One region of the Peribacillus sp. TH14 genome, then DNA from elsewhere that is predicted to be linked to it. Evidence: riboswitches for the same ligand, from Rfam matches in the RefSeq annotation. Region 1 holds a riboswitch; each other region holds the start of a gene.
What was found. A riboswitch is a leader RNA that binds a small molecule or an ion and turns the genes downstream of it on or off. The one in region 1 is predicted to bind cyclic di-GMP.

Region 1 (10,001 bases):
AAAAAACTTTCAAGAAAAAAACACGAATTTAATTAAAGCGCAAAAAATCATTCAGGAGCTAATGGTCACATTAAAAATGGATTTGGCTATATCCAAGGAATTAATGTCCCTTTATGATTATTTGAATCGACGCTTGATTGAAGCCAACATTAAAAGTGATCTGGATATTTTAGAAGAGGTTGAAGGGTTTGTCATGGAATTTCGCGATACATGGAAGGAAGCTATTCAGTTGAACCGCCAGAAGCAATTTGCCAATAGTGGTCAAGCATAATGGGAGCTATTCAACATTTTTATGAGGCAACGAACCAATTACTTTCGACGTTGGAAAATGAGCAGGATCGGGACCGGAAAATTGAAAAGGTTGAGGCCTTGCTTGAGGAGCGGGAGAAGTTGATGGCAGGGATTCAACCGCCTTTTTCTGATTCTGAACAGGATTTAGGGAAGAAGTTAATCGAACTCAACGAAAAAGTTTCACAACTTCTAGAAGAACAAAAAGTAGAAATCCAACGCGATATTAAACAGCTAAGTCTCAAAAAAGAATCTACTAATAAATATGTGAACCCTTATCAATCATTATCCACAGATGGCGTGTTCTACGATAAAAGAAATTAGATATTAATCAGCCGTTTTAATTGCAAACAGTTTTAATGTTAATTGTTTTTAAATTTTCTGTAAATATTAAGGGCTTAATTTTTTCTTTATAGCTTTGTATTTGTTATAATAAAGCTAGGGCAGACATCAACCCTTTCCTAACCTTCCGACAATTGTTTCATAATCTCGACATATTTCATGATGTGTTTCTAAAGGAAACCGGAGGGGTATTGTAGAATCTAACTGTATAGTCTTAATTTAAGGAGGACTCACTTTATGAATTACAACGTACGCGGTGAAAACATTGAGGTAACTCCAGCAATTCGAGAATACGTCGAAAAGAAAATTGGCAAGTTAGAACGATATTTTAACAATACACCAGATGCAAATGTGTTAGTGAATTTGAAAGTTAACAATAATACATCCAAGGTCGAAGTGACGATTCCTATGCAGAATTTGGTTCTTCGCGCTGAAGAGGAAAATGCGGATATGTATGCTGCTATTGACTTGATTAATGACAAGCTTGAACGCCAAATTCGTAAACATAAAACGAAAGTCAATCGTAAATTCCGTAACAACTTATCTACAACTCCTGAGGCGTTCGCCTTTAATACGGAAATTGATGAAGTGGTGGATGAATTTGAAGATGATACTGATATTGAAGTAGTCCGCAATAAGCGCTTTGATTTGAAGCCAATGGATAGTGAAGAAGCGATTCTGCAAATGAATATGCTTGGTCACAGTTTCTTCGTTTACACCAATGCGGATACAAATACAACGAACGTTGTGTACCGTCGTAAAGATGGGCGCTACGGATTAATTGAACCTAGTTAATATGAATCTATAAACAAAAGCACAACCCAGACTATGGGTTGTGCTTTTTAAATTTTACTCCATCCATTGCAATGTTCATTTGGGCTAAGGAGTTCTATAAGCTCTGGAAAAAAACCACCGATTTCAACCATAGAAGTCAATGGTTGTTTATATTTCCTTCCTTTTTCCTTAATGAACTTTCGGCAATTTGATAAGTGTTTTGATAATGTGATAATAAGTAAAATCCATCTGTTGAAAACAAGGTATCAAATAGTATCGATTAATTGGTTGGCTCCTGGGAATTTCATTGTTCTCTAAAAAACACAATGAAGTATGGAATGTATTGTATTTTCTTTAAAAAGAACATTTTCCGTTCTTTAATAAGATAAATAGGTACTTATACCTATTTAAATAACCCCTCCTATTGCACTATACTCAGATTAAAGTTCTTTAAAAAGAACAATAATTTATTTATATAAAATGATTTGATTATGGTGCAGAGGAGTTGGATTTTTGTATCAGAAAAATTGCTATACATGTCATAGAGCGTCTTTTAGCAGTGCAGAATATGGAGGTTGGCTTTGTCCGACCTGCGGTGAGGACTTGTCTGCGCAAAAAGCCTTTGATGCACTTATTATGGAAAGAATTAATATGCCCCATCGTTTGAATAAGAAGGGCAATGTTTATAATTTTATAAAAAAACGAACGTGAATCATTTGAACCATCTTGTTTTGTACATGAAATAGACAAAAAATATCATGGATTTCTTGATTTTGTAATATTTTGTCGATAAAAAGTTGTGCATTGTGGTAATTTAGCGACATAAAGTAGCAATATTTGGAGCAAATATTCGCTATAATAACTTAATAAATATAGTTTTTGTAATAATTTCCCTGACAAAGGCAAGCTCAGCGAAAGATGAGGGCGCAAAGGCACAGGCCTAAGTTTGCTTAATGCTAAGATGGCTGGTCTGCCTGAAATACATACAAGTAGTATTTTAGGAGGATAAAAGAGGTGGTTAACGTGGAAGTGGATCAAGAATGGGTGAAGTTGATTTCAGAAGCTAGGAAATTGGGTTTTAAGAAAGAAGAAATTAGTGCTTTTTTAAAAAAAGAGAATCTAAATGTGCCACTAGAGCAGAACAATGAAAACTAAGAACCAAAAAGGAATGAAAAAAACATCCCTATAAACAGTTGATTTACAACATAGCTGTCTATAGGGATTATTTTATTTTCTGAAATTCTATCAATACTAGTTTGATAGAGCAGTACTATTTATGTTTGTGAAGATAGTTTAGAATTCATCTATTCTTGCTTATCTTTTCTCCATTTATTAAACTCAATGAACTCTCTGAATTGTTGTTTTGAAACGCCAGAATTCATAGCTTCCTCAACAATTTTCATCCAGTCAGTGTCCAAGGATTCCTTATTTGGTGCATCGTAAAGAAGGGCATCTACAGGAATGTTAAGTACAGAAGAGATTTTTTCGAGAAATTGAATAGAAGGATTCGTTTGTAAGTTACGCTCGAGCGAACTTAAGTATGACTTTGCTACTCCGGCTTTATCGGCTAGTTCAGTCATTGACATTTTCTTTTCTTCTCGCAGTTTTTTTACACGTTCACCAATCAACAATACCACCTCGAAACATGTTCTTTTTATCTTCGATTTATAAGTTTTAAACCCACATAAAATCACAGGAATAGGAAGCCTGAAAAGCTAGATTGCTTCAACTGACTATCAGTCATAGAGGGACCAAAAATTTCTATTGATAGAAGGTTGTGCTTACTTCGCATTTTCGTTTGTCTTGTTAAGGACTCATGTGAAAAGTGGGGAGTGTGTAATGTACTTTTGCTACTTCCCTCTATTTTAACAGTTTTACCCCTCTTTTATCCAATGTTTTTCGTAAGAACTGAATTCAGGTCCATAGACATAGAGTGACATGAAGTTGTACCTCTAGAATAGAAGTGTTAAAATTAAGCTTGGATTAGTATTAACAGAAGGTGTGTTTCTTCTTACTTATATGAATGTGTTATTGAATGATCATTACCATAATAGAGGAGCGTTATTGAATGCTTAATATATTAAATAAAGTTTTTGATCCGAATAAGCGAGAAATTAAGCGTCTGGAAAAAGTCGCTGATCAGGTCGAAGCGCTGGCTGATGAGACAGCTGCGTTATCGGATGAGCAGTTGCGCGCCAAAACAGAGGAGTTTAAGGAGCGTTATCAAAACGGGGAAACCGTGGATGATTTGCTTGTTGAAGCTTTTGCGGTTGCGCGTGAAGGGGCAAAACGAGCTCTTGGTTTGTATCCTTACCGTGTTCAAATCATGGGTGGGGCATCACTTCATGATGGAAACATCTCTGAGATGAAAACGGGGGAAGGTAAAACATTAACATCAACCATGCCGGTTTATTTAAACGCGCTTACTGGTAAAGGTGTGCATGTCGTGACTGTCAATGAATACTTGGCGCACCGTGATGCAACTGAGATGGGTGTATTGTATGATTTCCTGGGTTTGACTGTTGGGTTGAATTTGAACAGTCATTCTAAAGAAGAAAAACAAGCTGCCTACAATGCTGACATTACTTATAGCACGAATAATGAGTTAGGCTTTGATTACTTGCGTGACAATATGGTTTTGTATAAAGAACAAATGGTACAGCGCCCGTTGCATTTTGCTGTCATCGATGAAGTCGATTCGATTTTGATTGATGAAGCGAGAACGCCATTGATTATTTCTGGTTCAGCGCAAAAATCGGCACAGCTTTACATCCAAGCAAATGCGTTTGTGAGGACGTTACAAAAAGAAACGGACTATACGTATGATGAAAAAACAAAAGGTGTTCAGCTGACCGAAGAAGGTATGAACCGTGCTGAAAGAGCATTTAATATCGATAACTTGTTCGATATCAACCATGTTACCTTAAACCATCATATTAATCAGGCTTTGAAGGCGCATGTTTCCATGCATTTGGATGTGGATTATGTTGTTCAAGATGGCGAGATTGTCATCGTCGATCAATTCACTGGCCGTTTAATGAAGGGCCGTCGTTATAGTGAAGGTCTTCATCAGGCAATTGAAGCAAAAGAGGGCCTTGAAATTCAAAATGAAAGCATGACTCTTGCAACCATCACGTTCCAAAACTATTTCCGGATGTACGAAAAACTTTCTGGTATGACAGGTACAGCTAAGACAGAGGAAGAGGAATTTCGGAATATCTATAATATGAATGTTATTGCGATTCCAACAAACCGGAATATTGTTCGTGATGACCGCGCCGATCTTATTTACGCGTCAACGGATGGGAAATTCCGCGCTGTTGTGGAAGACATCGCTGAGCGTTATACAAAAGGACAGCCAGTGCTTGTTGGTACTGTTGCCATTGAAACGTCTGAAGTCATTTCTGCGTATTTATCCAAAAAAGGTATACCTCATGATGTTTTGAATGCAAAGAATCATGAGCGTGAAGCAGAAATCATTGCGAATGCAGGTAATCAAGGTTCAGTTACAATCGCTACTAACATGGCTGGCCGTGGTACGGATATCAAGCTTGGCGAAGGTGTCAAAGAACTTGGCGGCCTTGCTGTTATCGGTACGGAACGTCATGAAAGTCGAAGGATAGATAACCAGTTGCGTGGTCGTTCCGGTCGTCAGGGAGATCCTGGGGTTACTCAATTCTATTTATCAATGGAAGATGAACTGATGCGACGCTTCGGTTCGGATAATATGAAAAGTATGATGGCACGTCTTGGTATGGATGATTCACAGCCAATTCAAAGTAAAATGGTGACGAGAGCCGTTGAATCTGCTCAGAAACGAGTGGAAGGGAATAACTTTGATTCGCGTAAACAATTGCTGCAGTATGACGATGTCCTACGTCAACAACGGGAAATCATCTATAAACAGCGTTTTGATGTGATGGAAAGTGAAAACTTACGTGAAATTGTTGAGACGATGATTGAGGCATCCATTCAGCGCAATGTTGCTGCGTTTGCCCCAATGGGTGATGAAGAAGGCTGGAACTTACAAGGTCTTGTCGATTACTTGAATGGTAACCTATTCAATGAAGGTTCAATCACAATAGAAGATTTAGAAGGAAAAAATGAATCGGAATTGGTTGAATTTATTTTAGATAAAGTGAAAGAAGACTATGATCAAAAAGAAGCAGAGCTTTCAGAAGATCAAATGCGAGAGTTTGAAAAGGTTATCGTTCTTCGTGCGGTGGATAGCAAATGGATGGACCATATCGATGCTATGGAACAATTGCGTCAAGGGATTCACCTTCGTGCTTATGGTCAAATTGACCCACTTCGTGAATACCAATCAGAAGGTTTCGCAATGTTTGAAGCCATGATTGCCTCCATGGAAGATGAAGTCGCTAAATACATTATGAAAGCTGAAATTCGCAACAATTTAGAACGGAAAGAAGTCATAAAAGGACAAGCGGTCAATCCGAAGGAAGAAGATGGAGGAAAAGTGAAGAAGGCTCCAGCCCGTAAAAAGGATGAAGTCGGGCGAAATGCCTTATGTCCATGTGGCAGCGGCAAAAAATATAAGAATTGCCATGGTAATTTAGCCTAAAGTTAGGTGTATAATGATAAGAGAGACGGTGTAAGAACTTGCCGCCTCTTTTCATGTTTAGTTTGCGTATAGTTTGAAGATGTTTATTGGTACTGAAACACATCCCTGTACAGGGGTTTTTTTAACATACTTAATGAGGTGAAGAGAAATGGAATTAGCAGAAATTAGAAATGAACTTGAACGAACCGCACAACGATTAACAGACTTTAGGGGGTCTCTTTGACTTAGATGAAAAAGAGGCACGAATCGCACAACTAGAAAATGAGATGACACACCCTGATTTTTGGAATGATCAGTCAAAAGCACAGACTGTCATCAATGAAACGAATGCATTGAAAGATCAAGTCAATCAATTGTCCGATTTGAATGATGCATATGAAAATCTGGATTTGACGTATGAATTAGTGAAAGAAGAAAGCGATGAAGAACTTCTTGCTGAGTTGGTAGAAGAAATCACGATTCTTTCACAAAAGATGAATGAATTTGAACTTCAACTTTTACTAAGTGAAGAATATGATTCGAAAAATGCAATTCTGGAATTGCATCCTGGTGCAGGTGGAACTGAGTCCCAAGATTGGGGTTCAATGTTGCTTCGTATGTATACAAGATGGGGTGAAAAAAGGGGCTTTAAAGTAGAAACCCTTGATTACCTTCCAGGTGATGAAGCTGGAATCAAGAGTGTCACGCTTCTGTTTAAGGGCCATAACGCATATGGTTATTTGAAAGCAGAAAAAGGTGTTCACCGTCTAGTTCGAATTTCTCCTTTCGATTCATCAGGGCGCCGTCATACTTCATTCGTTTCTTGCGAAGTTATGCCTGAATTCGACGAGACGATTAATATAGAAATTCGTACGGAAGATCTGAAGGTTGATACGTACCGGGCAAGTGGGGCAGGTGGTCAGCATATCAATACAACTGACTCAGCCGTAAGGATTACGCATTTACCTACAAATACTGTGGTAACGTGCCAAAACGAGAGATCGCAAATCAAAAACAAGGCTCAAGCCATGAATATGCTGAAAGCCAAATTATATCAACTTGAAATTGAACAACAGCAAGCCGATTTGGATGAAATTCGCGGAGAGCAAAAGGAAATTGGCTGGGGAAGCCAAATTCGTTCTTACGTCTTCCATCCCTACTCCATGGTAAAAGACCACCGTACTAGTGCGGAGACAGGAAACTTGGGAGCTGTCATGGACGGAGATATCGATATGTTCATTGATGCTTATTTACGTTCAAAATTATAAGAAGTAAAAGTCGGGCCGGATTTTCTGGTTCGGCTTTTTTTATGATTACGTATACATGGAAGTTCAATTTACTACCACTGTAAAAGTCATTTGGCTGACTTTTACAGGATCTTATAGGGGATGCAATACAACGTTCGGCCAATACTAGATAAAAAATGATGGTTTTTTAGGAGACAATATAGAATGAGAAAAAGATACCGGGAGCAGAAGCACCCTTTGATACAAAAGTTAATGGAGTATGGGTTGGTAATTGTCGGTTCGGCTATTATTGCAATTGGTTTTAATGTATTCTTGCTTCCCAACCAAATTGCTTCAGGCGGAGTCAGCGGAATTAGTACGATTCTCGATTCTACGCTCGGTTGGGAGCCAGCCTATGTTCTGTGGGGATGTAATATTCCCTTATTTATTGCTGGACTTATTATACTTGGACGGCATTTTGGTGCCAAGAGTCTGATTGGAACCTTGTTCTTACCGCTTGTTGTTTTCCTTACAAAGGATTGGGAGCCATGGACGAATGATGCTTTGCTTGGTTCAATATGTGGGGGAATTATGGTGGGCCTTGGGTTAGGAATTGTTTTCCGCGGGAAGGGTTCCACAGGGGGAACGGATTTAGCGGCGCAGATTATTCATAAGTATACCCATATGTCATTAGGGACATGTGTAGCTGTGATTGATGGAATCATTGTCTTAAGCGCTGCGATTGTCTTTGATATTGAAAAAGGGCTTTATGCGTTAATAGGTTTATATGTGACAAGCAAGACGATTGATCTCGTTCAGGTTGGGTTGAATCGTTCTAAGATGGCATTAATTATCATGAATAATGAAATGGAAGTAAGGAATGCTATCTTACATGAGCTAGACCGGGGAGTAACACGAATTTCCGGGTATGGCGGCTATACGGATGATACTCGTCCAATATTGATGTGTGTAATAGACCAGTCGGAATTCACTAAATTGAAACAATTGGTTAAACTTGTTGACCCTAAAGCGTTTGTGATCGTAATGGATGCATCGGAAGTACTTGGGGAGGGTTTTAAACTAGATTAAAATTGGTATAATATTTCTGTACTGGTATAAATCAGAGGGGGTAAATTCTATGAAAAAGAAATGGTTAGCCTTATTAATGGGTACGTCTCTCGCCTTGGCTGCATGCGGAGGAAACAATGATAATGCAGATAATGAGCCAGCAAGTGATAAGAACGAAACTACAACCGTAGATGCAGGAGATGCAGCGAAAATTTATGAAAACAAATGCTCAAGCTGTCATGCAGTAAATCTTGAAGGTGGCGTAGGACCGAATTTAACGAAAGTTGGTTCGAGATTATCAAAAGAAGAAATCGAGCAAGTCATTGCAAAGGGTCAAGGAGCAATGCCAAAAGGTATAATTCAGGGAACCGAAGCGAGCAAAGTTGCTGAATGGCTTGCTGAACATAAATAACGACTATAGAAACGTTCTGCATACAGCGGGGCGTTTCATTTATCCTCCTTTTAAATCCACAGAAAACCCACATCTAATCCCTAATCAAGAAAACTAATCCTAGAATTATTACGTAGATGTTGATAATCTTTCTCACTGAAATGAAACTGTAATATTTTTATTCTTAATTTGACAAAATTAGATGTTATAATGTTTCTGTGCTCTAGTAAGAAAGATTCCTGTCAGATTCCAGTGAAAATTGTCGAAAAAGCTTAGTTACATAGATATAAAAACAAGCAAATTAGGTGGTTTTAGAATGATAGAAATGATAGATGTGAAAAAGACCTATCCTAATGGCGTAATTGCCATTAATGGACTCAATGTAAAAATAAAACCAGGCGAATTCGTTTATGTAGTAGGACCCAGCGGTGCCGGTAAATCGACCTTCATCAAAATGATGTATCGGGAAGAAAAGCCGACAAGTGGTAATATCTTGGTAAATGGTGTCAGCCTTCCAAGTATCCGCAATTCGAAAGTTCCTCTATTCCGCCGTAATATCGGTATGGTATTCCAAGATTTCAAACTCCTTCAAACCTTCACAGTTTATGAAAATGTTGCATTTGCGATGGAAGTTATCGAAAAAGAACCAGAAGAAATTAAAATGAGAGTCATGGAAGTTCTTGATCTAGTAGGGATTAAACATAAAGCTAGAATGCTACCTTCTGAACTATCTGGTGGAGAACAGCAGAGGGTTGCGATTGCACGTTCGATCGTCAATGACCCTAAGGTGGTTATCGCCGATGAACCTACAGGGAATCTAGATCCTGAAACATCATGGGAAATTATGAACATATTTGAAGAAATTAATAATCGTGGAACAACACTCGTCATGGCCACACATAATAGGGACATCGTTAACAATATTAAACGACGTGTCATTGCCATTGAAAGTGGAAAAATAGTTCGAGACGAACATCGAGGTGATTACGGATATGAAATTTAGAACATTACTCCGTCACTTCCGTGAAAGTTTTAAAAATATTGGCCGTAATGGTTGGATGACGTTTGCATCAGTCAGTGCAGTAACAGTCACTCTAACATTGGTTGGCGTTTTTTTAGTGCTCATGATGAATTTAAATCATATCGCGGGAAATGTGGAGAAGGATGTCGAAGTTCGTGCACATATTGATAATGCTGCGAATGATGACGATATAAAAGCAATCGGTAAGAAAATTACAGAGATGAGCGGCATCGAAACAGTCATATTCTCTCCAAAAGATGAAGAGCTCACCAATTTAATAGATGATTTAGGCGATAATGGTGATGCCTTCAAACCATTTGAACAGGACAA
Region 2 (10,001 bases), 1.4 Mb from region 1:
TATGGTGAGCTTTCTTCTGTACCACTTTCGTATGATGAACTCTCAGTTGTGTCACTTTCGTATGGTGAGCTTTCTTCTGTACCACTTTCGTATGATGAGCTTTCTGTTGTACCACTTTCGTATGGTGAGCTTTCTTCTGTATCACATTCGTATGATGAGCTTTCTGTTGTATCACTTTCATATGATGAGCTTTCTGTTGTATCACATTCGTATGATGAGCTTTCTGTTGTATCACTTTCATATGATGAGCTTTCTGTTGTATCACTTTCGTATGATGAGCTTTCTGTTGTATCACTTTCGTATGATGAGCTCTCTGTTGAATTACTGTTTTCTGATGAGTTCTGATTTGAATCACTGTTTTCTGTTGATCCTTCATTTGAATTACTGTTTTCTGTTGAGCCTTCATTTGAATTACTGTTTTCTGTTGAGCCTTCATTTGAACTATTTTCATCCTCATCCTTTGCTAAGGACAAAACTTTGATTTGTTCGGTGGTAACATAAAATATTTCTTCATTTTTGACAACAATGACGTGCTCGTCTGCCACTTCAACCAGTACTCCGCCTACCTTTTCAGGTCCGCCGGTATTAATCGAAACCCAGTTGTGGATAAGCAAGGATAGGACGTCATTAAGTGTAATTGCACCCGAAAAGGTAACCTCAGATGAATCATCATTAGATTGGCTTTCCAAGATGGTTACATTTTTAACGTTTGATAACGGGAATACGACAAGCCCGTCCTTCTCGGTGGATAACACTAAAAACTCCTCTTTTGCATCTAAAACCCGGCCAATCTTTGATTCTGGCCCTCCTCCATTCACTTTAATGGAGCTAGCGACAAGTGTTTCCAATAATCCCAAATAAGTATTTGGAAAAACACGCGCTTCATCTACCGTTAAAACATCAACACCTGCTTTTTTCGCTTGCCCGATTACCATTTTCAAATACTGACTGGCATAATAAACTAATTGATTATCTTCTGTTTGAAGAATAATATAATCGTCCTTCACTTCTAATAGCTTGCCTTCTCTAGAATCCGGCCCGCCTTTAAACACTTTCACAAATTTACCTTTCAAAGCTTCAAGGTACGGTAAACTAACAGTCTCTGCCATTTTTCCTTTAGCCTCCAATAGTTATTTATACTTTAATGATATCCGTACTGCATATATATGCGCCTCCTTTCTAATACGGACTCTGCTAATCACCCATTTTAAAGTAAATCCTCGTTCCCCTAGAAAAGATTCAAGCGCTTTTCTCCTTGCAAACAAAAAAATAACCTCGGAAACTTTTCCGAAGCTACATTATTATTTTTCCTTCATATATGAGCACACGGGCACTTTCCTTTTGCCCAGATTTTGTAACTGTCACATAGACCTTTCCTGATTTTTTACCGAGTTGCTTAATGGAAGATGTCACTCCTTTCCCCTTTATAGTAACCAATACGTTTTTTCACAATAAAAAAAACTCCAAATACTAATTTGGAGTCATACAATTTACCTATGATATCCCTTCAGCCACCCGACCACCGATTTTCCACTACTTTCGCGGAGGTCCTCGACATTTTCCTTGGCGATGATCTGGCCATCCTTAATCAGAATGACTTCATCAAGAATTTTCTCGAGAATCACTCACCTTCATCGGATGAGCTTTCAGCCGAACTACTCTCGTTTGATGAGCTTTCAGTCGAACTACTCTCGTTTGATGAGCTTTCAGTCGAACTACTCTCGTTTAATGTGTTTTCAGTTGAATTACTTTCATTTGAAATTGTCATTTTTCCTTTAGCCTCCAATATTTATTTATACTTTAATGCTATCCGTACTGCATATATATGCGCCTTCTTTCTAATAGTGACTTTGCTAATCGCCCATTTTAAAGTAATCTATTTTAATTAGATTCAAAGGCCTTCTCTTTTTCAAACAAAAAAACCTCGGAAAACTTTTCCGAAGCTACTTGATTATTTTCCCTTCATAATTACCTATGATGTCCCTTCAACCACCCGACCACCGATTTCCCACTACTTTCGCGAAGGTCCTCGACATTTTCCTTGGCCATGATCTTCCCATCCTTAATCAGAATGACTTCATCTAGAATATTCTCGATTTCCTCGATTTCATGAGTCGTGATGATAACCGTTCGCTTTTCAAAATCGATATAAGACAGCAAACTACGTACAATCGACTCGCGGACCATAACATCCAACCCTGAAAATGGTTCATCTAATAGCACGACCGGAGCATCCCGTGACAGAGCGAGCACTAATTTAAGCCGACCCCGATTACCTTTCGACAGCGAGCGTACCTTCTTCCGGACATCCAACTTCATGAATGCCAGCATTTCGATTGCCTTATCCCGATTAAAATCAGCAAACTGCGATGCATGAAAATCAATATACTGACCCACCGTAAAATTAGGATAGAAAAAATCAATCTCAGTTAGATAAGAGACTGCCGAGGCAATCCTCCTGCTCACCGCCACTCCTTCGACCGTCACAACACCATGATCCGGTTTCGCCAGACCAGCAATCAGCTTGAGCAAGGTCGACTTACCGCTTCCATTCGCTCCTAACACCCCGTATATCTTCCCCACTTCAAACGTGAGCGAAACATTATCCAGGGCAACGACGCTTCCATATTTTTTCGTTATTTCACGCAGTTCAATCATCATTCTGCTTCCCCCTGCTTCATCAAAAATTGCTGTACTGCTGCCAACATTTCTGTTCTGGACAAGCCGATTTCTTTCATGTTTTCAACGAACGTTTCAATAACTTCTGTTTGAATCCGGGTACGCAGTGAAGCAATCAACGCCGGATCATTTTTAACGAATGTACCTTGCCCCCTTCTCGTCTCCACAATTCCATCCCTCTCAATCTCTGCGTAGGTTCGCTGAATCGTATTCGGATTGACCCCCATCTCAACAGCCATTTCGCGAACTGATGGCAGTTTTTCGCCGCTTTTTATCTCGCCACGCACAATCGAATAACAAATTCGATCGGCTACTTGTAAATAGATTGGTTTTGATGCATGAAAATCCTCTGACATCACTTACACCTCAATCTTTCGGTCTAGCAGCCAACATGAAGCGAGAAACAATAACACTACTCCAATAACATCCAACCCGCTTGCCAAAAGTGAAGTATCCCCTGCTTTAAAATAAAACCCCAACTTGAAATCAGTCATGGTCATCGAAGTTTCGCTTATCGTCTGGATAACCCACATGTCATCAAGCTTCTGATAAAAGGCCGTATTCACAATACTATCCCGAAGCATAATTATCCCTATACAAAGAGCAGAAACAAACAGCCAACGAAGATGTTTAATAGAATGAAACCGGGCGAGCGCATGATATACCACCCATAAAAACAGTAAAAATACGGCAATTACGATACTAACCGTTAACATAAACGCGTCTATCTTAAGTAAGCCCATTATTCCCAACTTATTTTCCACCTGAAAGTCTGCCTGAAAATAACTCACCGGTATCGTCGATGCCACAAAAATAAGACAGGAGGAAAAAATAATCGAAACCATTTGAAATACCATACTAATTAATAACTTACAGCCTAGCAGCATTCCCGCAGACTGGGGATTATAAATCCACAACTGCGTCTTCCCGTCAGAACTCAAACAGCCTAAAATGAGCAGAATCATGATAAGCGGATGCATCATAATGATCAACCATGTGCACATATAAAAAAGACCTGCAACTTCCCAATACCTGGATACTAAAAAAGAAATAAACACTAAACCCACTTGTACAACCAACAGCCAGAGCAGAGCATTTTTCCCAATCAGCCACTCCTTTTTCATTAAACCTTTAAATGAATTCAACTTCTCAACCCCTTTACCACTGTGTTAGTTACATAGTACACAATAACACCAAAAATTGTCAAAGGTATTATAAAATAACAAAATAAACTATTCTTTTAAACTGAAATTAAATATAATAGACTAAGTGATTACAAAACGAGGAAGGAAGTAAGATATGAGAAACGAAAAAAAGAAGAAAAAGAAACGGACATGGCTGAAAGTAGTCGGAATTGTCGTCCTTCTTATTATATTAGGCGGTGGGGCCTTTGCCTTCTCCGTATGGAATGCCCTAACAAAAACTGTAGAAACGATGCATACGCCCATAGACCGTAACACGGATAAACGAACTAAGGACCTTACCCTATCAGATCAGGAGCCCTTTTCTATACTCATGCTCGGTGTCGATGAACGAGATGGCGACAAAGGCCGTTCTGATACAATGATCGTCTTAACCGTTAATCCACAAAAGAAATCGGTTAAAATGCTGAGCATCCCGCGTGATACACGCACCGAGATTGTCGGACACGGTACACAGGATAAAATCAACCACGCGTTTGCATTTGGCGGCGCGGAAATGTCAATGGATACTGTCGAGAACTTCCTCGATATTCCGATTGACTACTATATGAAGATCAATATGGAAGGCTTTAAGGATATCGTTGACGCAGTCGGCGGTGTGACTGTGCAAAATAATTTGGACTTCAGCTCTGATGGTGTTCATTTCGCAAAAGGTACGCTTACCCTTAATGGGAAAGATGCGCTAAGTTATGCACGAATGAGACATGATGATCCGAATGGTGATTTTGGCCGTCAATCCAGACAACGCTCCATTATCGAGGCTGTTATCAAGGAAGGCGCAAGCATTTCATCCTTGACGAAATACGATGAAGTTTTCGGTGCACTAAGTAAAAATATTCAGACAAATTTGACGTTTGATGACATGATGGACATCCAAAAGAACTACCGGGCCGCAAGCAAAGACATTTCCGAATCATCCATTAATGGCACTGGAACGAAAATCGACGGAATCTACTATTATATTGTGTCGGAAGAAGAACAAGAAAAAGTTCAAACCGAATTAAAAGAACATTTAGCCATAAAATAATAAATAATAAAAAAGCTGTCTGGACCCGCATCCAGACAGCTTTTTCATTTTCTTCGTCCAATATTCTGACAAAAAACGGACATCAATTGTAGAGATTTGTTGGAATCTTTGTTGTTTATTAGGCGCAAAAAGACGGTATAATCTAGTATGAGTTGAATATTCCTTTCTTCCACTTGAACCTTTTTTATCACTAGACACTATTATTCTTTGGACACGAAATTATGTTAAATATCCTTCATATTCTATAACAATCATAAAAGGAGTGAATTGTATGAAAATCAAGGCAGGTAGTTGGACAATGCTAAGCAAGCAGGACAAAATGTTTATTCTGAAAGCCATCAGTGATCGCTCTAAAATGAAATATGTTTCATGAGAAGGAAAACTGTTGATTTCCTAGGTATATACCCTCTCCATTTTCAATAATTAAAGGAATCTTAAACCTCGAAAAAGGAGAGGAATCTATTCAAAACGATAATCCCATAACAAACGCCATTCGCCTTTTTCCTTTACCACATAGCAATCTTGTTCTATTGTAAACACGCCAAAGCGAGAATCGAAGACCTGTGTTACAGGAATCATATAGGCAGTTTTATGCACTTTTCCATCCTTAGCCAGGCTCCAGTTCTTCACTTTCTTAGATCGACCTACATCATACTGAAAGGTTTCCACTTCCATATGCTGCATAAATACGTGGGCCCGATTTTGCACATAATCGCCTCGATTTGGGAACCGCAGCTTCATTTCAGAACTTAATAAATCCCATGACTTCCCGAACTCCGCCCCACTCTCATACTCATAAAAATCCTCCACCAAGCGTACAGAGCCACTCGGCCAAAGAAAAATGATACAACCTCCTACAGCTAAAACTAGGAGCATACTTGCCAATATTCCTTTTGGACTCTTATTTTGTCTTTTCATCTTTCATCACCTTCACAAAGGTCATTGCTATAATATATATGAGATAAACGATAAAAAAGAAGCATGTTGTTAGACATACTTCTTAAGTATTGTATGGGTACGATTTCATGGGAGATTTCTTATTTATAAGGAGTTGAAGTATAAATCATTCAATGACGCTTTCGCCGTCGATTTATTATAAGAAAGCATAAAATACCTAGTAATCCACCAAACGTATCAAGCATAACATCCTGCCACAAGGGGGTACGTCCACCTGTGAATTTTTGATGCAGTTCGTCCGCACTAGCATAAAAAAGGACGCACAAAAGAGAACCTGAAAACGTAATTATGCTGTTCTTTATAAAAGTGCGCCAAACACTAATCGTCAAAAAACCGAACACAAAAAAGATAATAAGATGGGCACCCTTTCGAATAAAAAACTCCAAAAATCCAGCCACTCCAGCTGTATGAACACTCACCTCAAGACCACCATACATAAATGAAATACCACCGAGTTTTTCATACAAAAACGGGGTATTTAACTGGCCTAAAAAGGGAGAAATCCTTTGCTCCTCATACGTCTGTGAGGAAAAAAAGAAGATTAACATGGCCCATAAAACGAACAAAGCTGGGATTAACCACTTACGGAACTTACGGATCATATTCTATCATGTTCCTCAATGATACCGCTTAGTTTTTCCTTAAGATCTTCCACAAGATCATTTACTGTAACATCCTGCTGAAACTCGCCTTTTGTATACGTATCTATTAATATATCAATAAAATCCATTAGAATATCCACTCCAATTTGAATAGAGCCACTATGTAAAACAGTTGTACTAAACCTATTTTTCTAAAATAAGGAATATAGCTCTTTTAATTGATAATCACATATAAAAAGTGTATTGGCAAGCGGAAATAAATTCAAAAAGGGTAAAATCAGAATTTTTAAAGAAATATTAATAGAATAATCACAAAAAGTTCATAACTGACGGATTATTAATATCATCAGCTGAAAATATGTAGTTCATTAGGTGTAAAAAACAAAAGAAAAAGAAATCAAAAAGGACTGATCTCTCAGCCCTATTTGATAAACACCCTTATGATCGACCAAGAAAAAAGTCAATAAAGAAATCAAGATTAAAGTAATAGTAATATAAGACCCAATAAAAATTTTCTTGCTTCTTTCTTTCTTTTCATAAACTTCCTCGAACGTAATATATTTATTTTTTGTCATCAAATTCTCCTTGTATTTTGATGGCGACTTGACATCGCCTTCGCGAAGCCCTTTTAGCTTTTTCTTTATATTGTAGTATCGTCAAATATACAAAAATATTAACTGTTTTATTCACTGTTTCTTTGTTGGGCATTTATATCTATTCGTCACTTTCTAGTCTACTATAAATCATACAAAATACATTAATTCAAAATATTCCAATATACCAATTACCCTATTAAACTGTCCAAGGTTTCATCCACCACTAAAAAGTTTTCTATCTCTATCTGTTGCTAAAGAACTGTTTTTAAGGCTGCAATTTGTTTAAACCATTTACTGTTCTTAAATAATAACACTTCTTTGTACTCACTACCTTCTTCATATTAATTCAATAAGAAAACGCTTACAATAGTACTATATACTTATTATCCTAATTTTTCATTAAATATTTTACTACTTGTTGAAAAGTCTTAGAGCCGGAACATTTTTGTCAGGAATAATATCTAATTATATCCGAATATTCTATAGAAATATTGGTACTTACAATTTCCGAACAATACTATAGGGAACTAACAATATATTGTGCTAATCTATTAGAAACTCTTAGGTATCAGCTCGCGCGAAAGACTAATTTTGTTGATAGCAGATTGCTTCATCCGCAAGATTTTAAGTTATAAGAAAGAAAACAGTAGAATCCAGTTCATAAAAAAAAGGCTGAATAACAGCCCTTCATAGTATCTAAATATCTTTTTGTTTTCCTACTTCCAATTCTTATGGGGTTGATTATTCAAGTTCTGTTCATTCTGAATAAACTCTCGCACTTCTTGAATGGAAACCCCTACACTTTTTGCTTCCAAAATTAAATTAATCCATTCTGCATCAATTTTTTTCTGCATATCTTCTTTTTCACCCTATTTGTGGTAACACAGCCGTCTTAGCATAGCCTTAGACCTGTAATTTTGCGTCCCTACTTTTCAATAGGTTTGCCCTTCTCAAGAGTATTGAATATTTAATAAGATCTTACGATGGTGGTTAAAACTTTGATGAAGACACTTCCATTATCTGATTTAAAAAGCTTAGCCCGAATTAATTTGAATGGTGTCTAAATTTCTTTCATTTGAACTAAAGGTATAATTTCCCTTCATTCTTTTTACAGTAACCCAGCCATCCTAGCAAATACCTTAGACCTCAGGTTTTGCGCCCTTACTTCAATTACTATATTGAGATTAATTATACTTAATAAGCTAATAATTGTTAATAGATAACTATTAATTACTTTATAACATTATTCGATAAAGTTTTAATTAGTAAGTAATCTTAATGTCTCTTCTTATAAATCTTAAATTCTATTTTCATTAATCTAATGACCGACAATAACTAATTACTAAAAAAACTTTAAACATACCTAAGTACCCATTCACCCATGCAAAGTCTCCTGCCCATACCATATGCCAAAGAACTGTTTTTAGATGCCCGAAACAATTTACTGATTGGTTACCTAGGGCATTGCAGGTCTTTAATTCTAAAGAACAGAATATGTATTTAATCCTCTATCATTGTCTATGTCCCAAACTCTTATTTATTTTATAATACTCATTATAATTTTAATCCAACCAAAAAATGACAACCACAATGGAAGGCTGAATAACGTTCCCCACAATAATCCCCTCACAAAATTGCTAGGTTCATTCATAATAAAATATCCCTCTTATTTATTTGATTTTTTATTATTATGACCTTGTCCTCACTCTAAGATACCCATTCACCCCATTCTAACCAAAGGGGTAGAAACAGTTTGTGGTTGATTAGAAAACAGTTCATAAAAAAAGAAGGCTGAATAACAGCCTTCCCCAAGTAAACATATTCTTATATTTTTCACATTTTTGTTTTAAACCTCATTAAAAGAAGAGCAGTCCGCAATACAAACCATTATTAATGGGCTGTATTGCGGACTGCTCTTCAACTATTAACCGAATGGGTTATTCTTTAAATGAACATTTTAAGGTTACACACTTGATTCTATTTGAATACCTAGTAAATTGCTAAACATTCCTCTTTTTTCACTCGCTAGTTGGTTATATTCACCGACTTGAATAATTTCTCCCTGATCCATTACCAATACTTGATCCGCATTACGAATAGTCGATAGCCGATGAGCAATTACAATAATGGTCATGGTTCCTTTTAATCTTTCGATAGCTGCTTGGATCTTCGCTTCATTTTCCGTATCTAATGCACTTGTTGCCTCATCTAAGACAAGGATAGATGGTTTACGTAAAATGGCTCGGGCTAATACAAGCCGTTGTCTTTCTCCTCCTGACAGTCGAACTCCTCGGTCACCAATGAGCGTATCTAGACCTTGTGGAAGCTTACTGACAAAATCATCAGCAGCAGCGAACTCTAAAGACTCCCAAATGGATTCATCGCTTGCATTAGGGTCAATAATCATCAAATTTTCCCGTATAGTTGCATTAAATAGAAACGGATCCTGAGGTATATAACTAATCGATTTCCTTAGTGATAATAAGTGATCACTAGTAAGTGGGATATCATCAATACTGACCTCGCCCCGATCAGGTTGATTTAATCCCATTAATAGATCAATTAAAGTACTTTTTCCGGCTCCTGATCGGCCTACTATAGCCGTCATACGGTTAGAAGGTATGTGTACATTTATATTTTTAAGAGCATACGTACTTTCATTTTGATTATACCTAAAGTAGACATTACGACAATCTAGTCCATTTTTTATTTCAATAGATTTAATATTTTTATAATCTGAATCATATAACTCTCTTGCTTCCCTACATTCATTTTGTAAATCTAACAATGCTTTAAAAGATGGAAGAGTAGATCCTATTTGCTCTAAATTAGATTGGATACTAGTAAACCTTGGCCATAACCTTGAAAAAATAACCATTATCAACATTAATTGAGCTGGCTGGGCCATGAACATCTTTATCGAAAAAAAGACAAAAAT
Region 3 (10,001 bases), 710 kb from region 1:
CAATTGCTGCTCCAATCCCTCGGCTACCGCCTGTGACAAGAGCTGTTCGATTTTTTAATTTACTCATATATAGATCCTCCTTCTCCTATTTGTTTCTACAGGCTGATGCTGATTCGGCTGATACTAAATTCTTGATGGCCTAAAATTTCAGCTTTTGTCAGCTCACCTTGTGCTGTTTTAAGAACCGTTTCGAAAATACGATTTCCTGCTTCTTCTGTTGTTTCTTTTCCTTTCATTACAGGACTTGTATCTATATCAATGTTATCGATCATTTTGATGGCAGTATGTTCATTTCCCGTTATTTTGATGACCGGAATAATTGGGTTTCCAGTCGGCGTCCCTCTTCCTGTCGTAAAGCAGACCATATGAACACCAGCGGCAGCCATACCCGATACACACTCGATATCATTCCCTGGTGAATCCATGAAGTAATAGCCGTTCCCTGGAATTTCTTCTGCAAAAGATAATACATCGTTCAAAGGAGCAGTACCTGCTTTGCTTATACATCCAAGAGATTTTTCTTCGATAGTAGACAGGCCTCCCTCTATATTGCCCGGGCTTGGATTTCCGCCACGCATATCTGACCCAATGCGTTCTACTTCTTTTTCAAATTTATTAACATAGGCATATAGCTTATTTGCCACTTCTTCGCTCACAGCTTTTTGAGCGACAATATGTTCAGCCCCGATAATTTCAGTTGTTTCACCCATTACAATGGTTCCGCCCTTATTTAAGAGCTGATCAGCTGTTTTTCCTAAAGCGGGATTGCTGCACAGACCAGATGTAGCATCGGAACCGCCGCATTTCACACCTAGTATTAATTCTGATATAGGAACATCTACTTGTGGCACTTTTTCGATTTCCTTGAATAAGCTTTTTGCCAATTCAGACCCTTTTTGAATAGCTTTTATCGTTCCGCCTGCATTTTGGATATCAAGCCACTCAACAGGTTTTCCTGTTTCTTCTTCAATTTCTTGTTTCAAAACTTTGGCATCAATAACCTCACAGCCTAAGCTAATTAAAAGAACTGCACCAACATTTGGGTTTTTCCCCATACCTCCAAGAAGTCTGTGTGTACGTTCCTTGTCATCACCAATCTGGCTGCAGCCATGCTGATGCGGAATAGCCACAGAGTCTGGTACTGCTTGCTGGATTCTATTGGCTACGTGATTTGCACAAATGACAGTCGGGATAATTAACAGATGATTACGTATTCCAAATTTCCCGTTTGAACGACGGTACCCTTTTATCATGCTCATCGTTGTTTCTCCCCTTCCGCCTTATCTCCTCTTCCTCTGATTCCTTCAATATTATGTACATGTACATGTTCACCAGGTTCGATATCACTTGTCGCTGCACCGATTACTTCTCCATATTTGATAACCGTTGCTAATTTTTCAATCGGTTTAATTGCGATTTTATGTCCAAATGGAATCGATTGCTTGGCTGTCAATACCGCTTTTTGGCCATTGATGACGTATAGTAATGTTTCTTCTTCTTCTACATCTTTCAAAAGAGTCGCTACATTATCTTGATCAGACATAACGATGCTCGTAACGTCCTGTTCATAGCCTACTTTACTCATGGCTATCTCCCCTTTCTTTTAATTTGTAAAAGGCTTTCGCATTATTAGAAAATATTTTATCCATTTCCTTATTGGTTAAATTTTCCGGTAAATTTCTTTTGATAATCTGCAGTGCTTCATCATAGCTTCCAGCTGATAAACATACAGGCCAATCGCTGCCGAAAAGCAAACGGGATGGACCAAATGTTTGCACAATATGATGAATATATGGCTCAAAATCTTCAGTTTTCCACATAGCTGGATTCGCTTGCGTCATTAAACCCGACATTTTGCACCAAACATTCGGAAACAGTGATAAAGAGTACATATCCTCTTTCCACTCGCTTAAATCCCCTTTAGTAATATTCGGTTTAGCCATATGATCTATTACTGTCATTAAGTTCGGAAGCGTTTTCAATAAAGTTAAAATCGATGCAATGTGTTTATTATTAATTAATAAATCTAATGGAAGATTATATCTAATAAGCCATTTTAAATTTTCTATCACTTGCTCTTGTAATATCCAATCACTATTTTCTAAATCCTGGAGCATTGGACGCAAACCAACAATTCCCGGTCGTTTCATTAACGAATCTAGTTGCTTCGGAAAAGCTGGAGAAGATAAGTCTATCCAGCCAACTACACCATAAATCCAGTCATACCGTTCATACAATGATAAAAGAAATAAAGTCTCTTCATATGTAGGAGCAGCTTGGATAAGAACAGTTCCAGCAATACCCTGTTTTTCTAATAAGGGATCTAAATCTCCTGGAAGATAATCTTGATAGAGGACTCCCATATCTTTTGAAAGCCAAGAATAGTCAGCTCGGTCAATCTTCCAAAAATGCTGATGAGCATCAATAATCATTTTGACCTCCTCTTGTTACTAGAATGTTACCGGTAACATTAAAATAACAACAATATTTTAAATTGTCAATAAATTAATTGCAACAATATCAAAATAAGGATTTGTTAAACAACACTGTTAATATTTAGAGATAAGAAAAAGGACCTATAGCGAGGATAGTTCCAGTGGAACAATCTAAAAAAACCTGTATACATTTATACAGGTTTTTAATCAAACTTTTTATTAAATGGTCTTGTAAAGTGACAACAAAGAAATTCATTTTTAATACCTCAAACAATGTAATCTTATCCCTCATACGCTTGCTTTAATGTTTTGATGTCAATTTTTTTCATTTGGAGCATTGCATTCATAACTCTTGCTGATTTTTCTGGATCGTGGTCGCTTAGCATCTCAGTTAGGGCCGTAGGAATAATTTGCCACGAAACACCATACTTATCTTTCAGCCAACCGCACACTTGTGCCTTCTCGTCTCCGCCTTCGGAGAGTTTTTCCCAAAAATAGTCCAATTCTGCTTGTGACTCGCAATTGACGATAAATGATATTGCCTCTGTAAATTTGAATTGCGGACCGCCATTTAATGCTACGAATTCCTGGCCCTCCAGTTGGAATTCCACGGTCATTACTGTTCCTTCTAATATCCCGTGGATTTCATGCCCCTCTTTTCCATAGTGAGTGATTCTTCCAATCTTGGAATTTTTAAAGATAGAAGCGTAAAACTTCGCTGCCTGTTCAGCTTGTGTATCAAACCACAAGTTTGTTGTGATTTTTCTTATACCCATTTTAAAGCACCTCCATATATTCTCTAAGTCTTAACAAAAAAGGATGTTTTTATTTCCGCTAAGTCTAAAGCTGAAGTTGCAGTTATCTTAGAGCTATCCGTTATTCAAGAATATGGTCCCATTCAAAAAGGACACCTTCTTTTTTTCATAAAGGCGCCCTTTAATGGAATAACTACACCACTTGAAATAGCTGGTAATGCGGAATAATAAGTTCTTAAACAAGCCACCGCTTAGTGGGTTTGATAATTAACTGGAGCCAATCAGTTAGTTAAAGATGGATAAAAAGTTCCCACTCTTTAACATCTTAATCATTCCGTAATTTGCTTAGCAATTGGAAAATCTGCCCCCTATGATGTGATTCATGTTCAATCAAATGGTACACAACCCACTCAGGTGTGACGTCATATTGTTCAAGAACCCTCGGTTTACGCCAATCTGTTAGATCCATTGAACGAAAGTGGGAAAGAAACACTTCACGTACCTTATTCAGTCGGTTAACATGTTCTTCTACAGTTTGTCCCTCAATATGGGTTAAAGAGCCCTCCTCAGAACGGCATTCTAACGGAAACAACGAGCGTATTTCAGAATCCCATTCAGTAACAAGAACCTCTTCATATAACCAATCTGCCTCGACCAATGCAATGTGATATAACAGCGAGCCAATCGTTTGTCTTTCATCCATTTTTGTATCAAGGATCCCTTGGCTGATTCCAGTTAATTCTGTTAAAAGAGTACGGCGAACATCTTCTAAACACCATAGCCATCCGCCAATTTCTTCTTCATATTCTGGAAATCGAGATACCAGTAAAGCTCTTCTCTCCAAACTGATCATCCTCCTCTTAATCAAAGTCTTACATTCTATTAAAAATGGATGGTTCCTTCTTTAATACAAAAAATCATATTAAATATAATAGTTTTATTTCCCATTAAATATCTTTATTGTCATTCAACAGGTCTCCCAATCGAATTAACAATTTGTTTTTAAAGAATAATAATTACATTTCTACAATTTACGACAACATTAGCACTATCTAGATAGTAATATATAACTATAATAAAATGAGAAAACGGCAAACTAATCGAAAGGTTAGGACGCAAAGCTAACAGGTCTAAGGTCAGATTGACTATGATAGCTGGGCTACCTCTTCAACGGAGGAATAGGTAATGTTACTTCAGACAAATGACAGAGTAAAAGAATTAGATACAGAATGGATTGAACTCATTCAAATGGCTATCAATGTAGAAATACCGTTAGAGGAAATTAGGGGATTTTTATTAGAAGGTAGACAATAGGCCTATGCTTGCTGCCTGACACATTTTTTACACATTAACGCCTTTTTTCTATTTCTTTACTTTATCAAAATAGAAAAGCTAATAATGGAATCCCTATAAATTACCTATCGGATAGGAGGGCAAATATGCAAACTCATGAGTTAGAACTAGTAATAAAGAATGCAGACCGAGCAATAAATAATGAGGATTTCGATCAATTAATGGATTTCTATTCAGAGGATGCTACATTAGTTGTAAAACCTGGAACGTTAGCTAAAGGAAAAGAAGAAATACGTCGGGCATTCGTTGCTATCGCTGATTATTTTAATCATAGTTTAATTGTTAATCAAGAAAAGATGGCAATAATCGAAACAGGTGATACGGCATTAGTTGTAGCAAAAGCCCTACTGAGTGCCAATCAAAAGACTGATTCGGCATTCTCAATGGAAAGAATGGCTACCTATGTTTTTAAAAAGGATTCTACAGGTACCTGGCGTTGCATAATTGATAATTCTTACGGTGCTGAATTACTTGAATAATTCATGTACAGATATTTGAATTAATAGAAAAGGCTCACCTTCTATTAGGTTATTAGGTGGTTTTTTCATTTGTGCTAATCTCCGCACAGAGAAAAACTCCTATTATTTTATAGGAGTTCCAGATGATTTTCTGATTACCAATTCAGGCTTTAAATTTATTGTTCGATAATCAGCTGGACCGACTTCATCTACTCTTTCAATCACTAATTGTGTTCCTAAATATCCGAAGTCATAAGCAGGCTGCGAAGATACAGTCAAAAAAGGATCAAAGTCTGAAAATAATTCTAAATCGTCAAAGCAAACGACAGCTATGTCTTCTGGAACTTTAATCTTTTTTTCTCGTAAACTTTTTATAATTTTAATGGCAATGAAGTTATTCGCTGCAAAAATCGCTGTTGGACGATCAGCAGGAGAAACATTAACCAAATGAGCGATTCCATTCCATTGCTTTTCTTGTTTATAATGAGTCTCTACTAGGAAAGCGGGATCTATCTTTAAATCATTAATTTTTAACGTTTCAATATACGCCTGATACCGCTCTTTCGAAGTGGAAATCGTAAGTGGGCCATGTACCATTGCTATTCTTTGATGACCATAATCAATTAAATGCTGAAGAAGCAATTTTGTCCCTTCATAGTTATCTCCAAGTACTCTATCACACGAAACATCTTCAATTTGCCTATCTATTAATGTAAATGGGATTCTGTTTTTAATAAGTTTCTTTAAGTTTTTGGTCGATTGATCACCTGTTGGAGCAATAATTACGCCATCTACCCTTTTAGAAATTAATGCATTGATATACTCACTTTCTTTTTCGTAGTTTTCATCTGTATTACATAAAATAAGCTGATATCCCATTTGATTAGCCTTATCCGCAGCGCCTCTTGCAACCTTTGTAAAAAAGGGGTTAGTGATGTCAGTTATGATTAATGAAAGTAACTTGGTTTTTTTAATATTCAAACTTTGAGCAGCTGAATTTGGTATATAGTTTAACTCTTTTATAACAGCTTCTACTTTTTCTCTAGTCTTTTCACTGATATTTCCTTTATTATTAATAACTCTCGATACAGTCATCGGTGAAACATTCGCTTTTTTTGCAATATCGTAAATTGTCGTCACTTTTTGTACCCGCCTTTACATTTTCCCTTATATTGTATCATAAGTATAAATTGTTATTTTATACTTTAACAAGCAGGCAATCATGTTGACTCAGGTACGACACTGAACTTCAAAAAAAGACACAGTCCTTAGTGAAGGATTGTGTCTTGAAATAGATTTAATTTTGATTAAATCCGCTTTCATCCATGTAAAATATCTCCCAAAGATGTCCATCTATATCCTGAAAACTCCAACCGTACATGAACCCATGATCAATGGCTTCATTAAAAGGCTTTCCACCAGCATCCAGGGCTTTATTCACAATCTCATCCACTTCTTCCTTACTTTTAACCGATAATGCCACAATAGCTTCCGTACTTTTTGCTGAATCCGGGATTTCTCTCTTGGTAAACGTTTTAAAGTAATCTTCAACCAATAACATGACATATATAGATTCACTGATAACCACACACGTTGCATTTTCATTGGTCATTTGCTCGTTAAACTCAAAGCCAACTTTTGTGAAAAATTCTATTGAGGCATTCAAATCTTTAACAGGCAAGTTAACAAAGATCTTTTCCGCTTGAACTCCCATCAAATTCACCCTCATTCTATTTATTTTATGTTCATTACCCTACTATTCGTTGCTTTTTTCGATAATCCTGCTCGCAACAAAAAAGGAGATACCGCATTACCTCTCATCCTAATGTAATAAGTACAACAAAGGTTTTTCAAGAACCGTTGGCGAAAGCTAACCCTTTCTCAGAAAGAGCACTACGAATTTGCTCCGATGCTTTAGGTCCCATACCATGCAGCTGCAAGACCTCTGCTTCACTTAGCTTAGTAAACTGCTCAAGTTACAAGTACCCAGCTCCAGCGAGTGCTCGTTGTGCAGCAGGTTTAGCTAATCCTGTCGGGAGATCGCTTTCGTTATTCTTCATAATTCTTTCTCCTTCTTGCTAATAAATAGTATTTCAAGACTTCCCTTTCTTCTTATTAGCCATGAAAATAAGGACCTTCAATCAAAGATCCTTTTTATTCATAAATTTAGTTTACTTATTTTTCTCCTAAAATAGCGAGTGGACTAAATACTTCATAATGAATATGGTCTTTCGATACACTCCATTTACTTAGGGCCTCATTGATTGCTTCCATAAAAGGAATAGGTCCGCAGAAATAAAATTTAGCTTCTTTTGATGGAACGATAGATTGCAGGAAGTCTAAACCCACGTATCCTTCTTTATCAAAATGTCCAGAGGTTCGATCGGCTTCTGTTGGTGCAGCATAGACTACAAATGACTTTATATGTTGATGATCATTCGCTATTTGTTGCAGATGCTCTTTAAAAGCATGTGTTTGGCTGTTGCTTGTTGCATGGATAAACGTAACCTGACGTTGTGGTTGCTTTTCTATAATGGTATTTAACATGCTAAGCAATGGTGTAATTCCAATACCTCCACTAATTAGAACGACAGGTAAATTTGTGTTATCAAGTTCGAAGTCACCTGCAGGAGCAGAAAATTGCAGCGTATCTCCAACTTGCAGCTGTCTATGTAAATAGTTTGATACAATTCCAGATGGAGCATCTCCATGGGCATCTTCACGTTTAACACTGATTCGGTAGTAATCCAGACCAGGTGAATCCGAAAGACTATAATGGCGTATATGCGTATATTTCTCCCCAGGAATTTCCGCCTTAAGTGTTAGGTATTGTCCAGCATGATAGGAGGCAATGGGTTTTCCGTCTGTAGGCTTTAGATAAACGGAGGTTACCGCATCACTTTCTTTTATCTTTCTATCGATATTGAAGCTTCGGTATCCTTCCCATCCACCAGGCTGATGTTCTGTTTCCTCATAGAGGTTTTTTTCAATATCAATAAAGGCATCTGCAATATAGCCATATGCCTTTCCCCATGCCTCTATGATTTCATCTGTGGCTGCGTCACCTAATACGTCTTTAACTGCTTGAAGCAACGTTTCACCTACAACCGGATACTGTTCAGGCTTTACCCCTATGGCACGATGTTTCTCAGTAACTCTTTTAATTACAGGTTTTATCGCTTCAAGGTTCGTAATATGTTCACCTGCAGCATAGACAGCATACCCCAAGGCCTCCTGTTGAATTCCTCTTTTTTGGTTCGTTTGGTTAAAAAGGTTATACAAATCAGGCGCTTTTGAAAATAGTAATTCATAAAATCTCTTTCCTATTGGTTTACTATGTTCCTTGAGAACAGGTGCTGTCGACTGAACGATTTCTATGGTCTTAGCATCAAGCATGTTAAAATGTCCTCCTCAAATTCCAGGGATATTTACTGTAAATAGCATTCCCACTAAATATAGGAGTAAACATGATATTTTGGCCACATTCAACTTATCACTAACCAACCCAAACTTCTTACTAAAGGCGGGCTTCCGCCCATTTGGAGATTTTGAAATTCCCTTAAGATAATTCAAAGACACCATACCTAATAGTACGATGTCTTTGTTTAGTATCCTTGTTAAATTAAACGGGCTCCATTAGCTCAATAAGAAAATAAACTGCTGATCAGTAGCTCTTGATTTTTAAGTAAAGCATTGGTTAGTTGAAGAAAAAAAGCGTTATAGAGTCCAATTGATGAGCAATCCTGCTTGTGCTAATCCACCACCGAAACCATATAATAAAATCTTCTCACCATTACTGAGCTTTCCTTCACTTACTCCTTGATCTAAAGCTAATGGTATTGATGCTGAGGAAGTATTTCCATACTCCACTAAGCTATATAATGTACGCTCAATTGGAAAACCACTTCTATCACATATTGATTCAATCATTCTTAAATTTGCACTATGCGGAACAAACCAATCAACATCATTCAAATGAAATTCAGTATTTTTCATCACAGTTTGCATTCCTTTTGGAACAGTAGTAACAGCCCATTTATAAACCTCGCGTCCATTTTGTACAAGGTTACCACTATTATTTAAGTCTTCACCATTTATACGTGTCGATAGGTTTGTACTATATAAATGTTTTCCGCCTGCTCCTTCCGAATATAAATGTGAAGAAATAAAACTTGGTTGTTGTTCATCATATTCTACAAGAACTGCTCCTCCACCATCTCCAAATAAAATACAAGTGGCTCGATCTTCATAGTCCATAAGTTTAGATAAAGTATCAGCTCCAATAACAAGAACTTTCTTGTTTAAACCAGATGTTACTAATCCATTAGCTACATGCAACCCATAAGTAAATCCTGCACAAGCAGCGTTTAAATCAATAGCTCCAGTATTCTTAATACCTAGCTTTGCTTGGACTAAAGAAGCTACACTTGGTGTGTTGAAATCAGGTGAAAAGGTACAGACAATAATCATATCAACATCTTCGACTGATTTATCATACCGTTCCATTAAATCCTTTACAGCTTTATAACTTATATCACTAGTAAACTCTTCTTCATGTGAAATTCTTCGTTCTTTAATACCAGTACGTTTAACAATCCATTCATCATTGGTTTCAATCATTTTTTCTAAGTCCTTATTTGTTAACCTTTTCTCTGGAACATAAGAACCTATCGCAGTAATACGTGCTTTGGATTTGAACATAAAATAGCCACCTCGTGTTATGAATTGCATCAATTTTATAACTGATATTAATACCTGGTACTAATTATAAAGTAAAAAAATCTTATGCAACTACCCTTAACCTTTAGCCCCATAAGAAAAAGAGTTGCCCATGCAACCCCCTTATTGAAGTAGAGCACTCGTTAGTGAAAGAACTTTTCCAATTAAAAAGGATTTTGTGCTTGAGCTACTCTGTTCTAATTGGAATATAGGTAAAGTCCAAAATCTTGCATAACAGAGGTGTGCCCCATTTGACGCAACATGGTAGCTATATTGCCACG

Region 2: it holds a riboswitch for cyclic di-GMP, as region 1 does, so the genes downstream of both, JFU50_RS18165 (anti-repressor SinI family protein) here and JFU50_RS11470 (anti-repressor SinI family protein) in region 1, are expected to answer to the same signal.
Region 3: it holds a riboswitch for cyclic di-GMP, as region 1 does, so the genes downstream of both, JFU50_RS30800 (anti-repressor SinI family protein) here and JFU50_RS11470 (anti-repressor SinI family protein) in region 1, are expected to answer to the same signal.

Annotation. Positions count from the first base shown of each region.
Region 1 covers NZ_JAEKEK010000001.1:2,374,088-2,384,088, forward strand. Annotated here, with positions in the region: gene fliS (flagellar export chaperone FliS) at 1-271, shown strand, start outside; gene JFU50_RS11460 (flagellar protein FliT) at 271-612, shown strand; gene hpf (ribosome hibernation-promoting factor, HPF/YfiA family) at 868-1,425, shown strand; cyclic di-GMP riboswitch class I at 2,296-2,382, shown strand; gene JFU50_RS11470 (anti-repressor SinI family protein) at 2,419-2,559, shown strand; gene JFU50_RS11475 (helix-turn-helix domain-containing protein) at 2,709-3,032, opposite strand; gene secA (preprotein translocase subunit SecA) at 3,473-5,986, shown strand; one part of gene prfB (peptide chain release factor 2) at 6,135-6,197, shown strand; one part of gene prfB (peptide chain release factor 2) at 6,199-7,233, shown strand; gene JFU50_RS11490 (YitT family protein) at 7,465-8,280, shown strand; gene cccB (cytochrome c551) at 8,330-8,671, shown strand; gene ftsE (cell division ATP-binding protein FtsE) at 8,967-9,653, shown strand; gene ftsX (permease-like cell division protein FtsX) at 9,643-10,001, shown strand, end outside.
Region 2 covers NZ_JAEKEK010000001.1:3,752,512-3,762,512, reverse strand. Annotated here, with positions in the region: gene JFU50_RS18210 (hypothetical protein) at 1-1,109, opposite strand, end outside; gene JFU50_RS18205 (hypothetical protein) at 1,622-1,768, opposite strand; gene JFU50_RS18200 (ABC transporter ATP-binding protein) at 1,969-2,658, opposite strand; gene JFU50_RS18195 (GntR family transcriptional regulator) at 2,658-3,035, opposite strand; gene JFU50_RS18190 (hypothetical protein) at 3,039-3,824, opposite strand; gene tagU (polyisoprenyl-teichoic acid--peptidoglycan teichoic acid transferase TagU) at 3,979-4,908, shown strand; gene JFU50_RS18180 (hypothetical protein) at 5,368-5,826, opposite strand; gene JFU50_RS18175 (VanZ family protein) at 5,976-6,467, opposite strand; gene JFU50_RS31515 (hypothetical protein) at 6,464-6,595, opposite strand; gene JFU50_RS18170 (hypothetical protein) at 6,836-7,042, opposite strand; gene JFU50_RS18165 (anti-repressor SinI family protein) at 7,780-7,917, opposite strand; cyclic di-GMP riboswitch class I at 7,938-8,019, opposite strand; gene JFU50_RS18160 (ABC transporter ATP-binding protein) at 9,027-10,001, opposite strand, start outside.
Region 3 covers NZ_JAEKEK010000001.1:3,080,391-3,090,391, reverse strand. Annotated here, with positions in the region: gene JFU50_RS15015 (SDR family NAD(P)-dependent oxidoreductase) at 1-67, opposite strand, end outside; gene JFU50_RS15010 (UxaA family hydrolase) at 96-1,259, opposite strand; gene JFU50_RS15005 (UxaA family hydrolase) at 1,256-1,585, opposite strand; gene JFU50_RS15000 (amidohydrolase family protein) at 1,578-2,432, opposite strand; gene JFU50_RS14995 (VOC family protein) at 2,717-3,211, opposite strand; gene JFU50_RS14990 (DinB family protein) at 3,516-4,034, opposite strand; cyclic di-GMP riboswitch class I at 4,271-4,357, shown strand; gene JFU50_RS30800 (anti-repressor SinI family protein) at 4,376-4,504, shown strand; gene JFU50_RS14985 (YybH family protein) at 4,630-5,022, shown strand; gene JFU50_RS14980 (LacI family DNA-binding transcriptional regulator) at 5,125-6,141, opposite strand; gene JFU50_RS14975 (VOC family protein) at 6,299-6,715, opposite strand; gene hmpA (NO-inducible flavohemoprotein) at 7,177-8,397, opposite strand; gene JFU50_RS14965 (ketoacyl-ACP synthase III) at 8,719-9,702, opposite strand; gene JFU50_RS14960 (DinB family protein) at 9,918-10,001, opposite strand, start outside.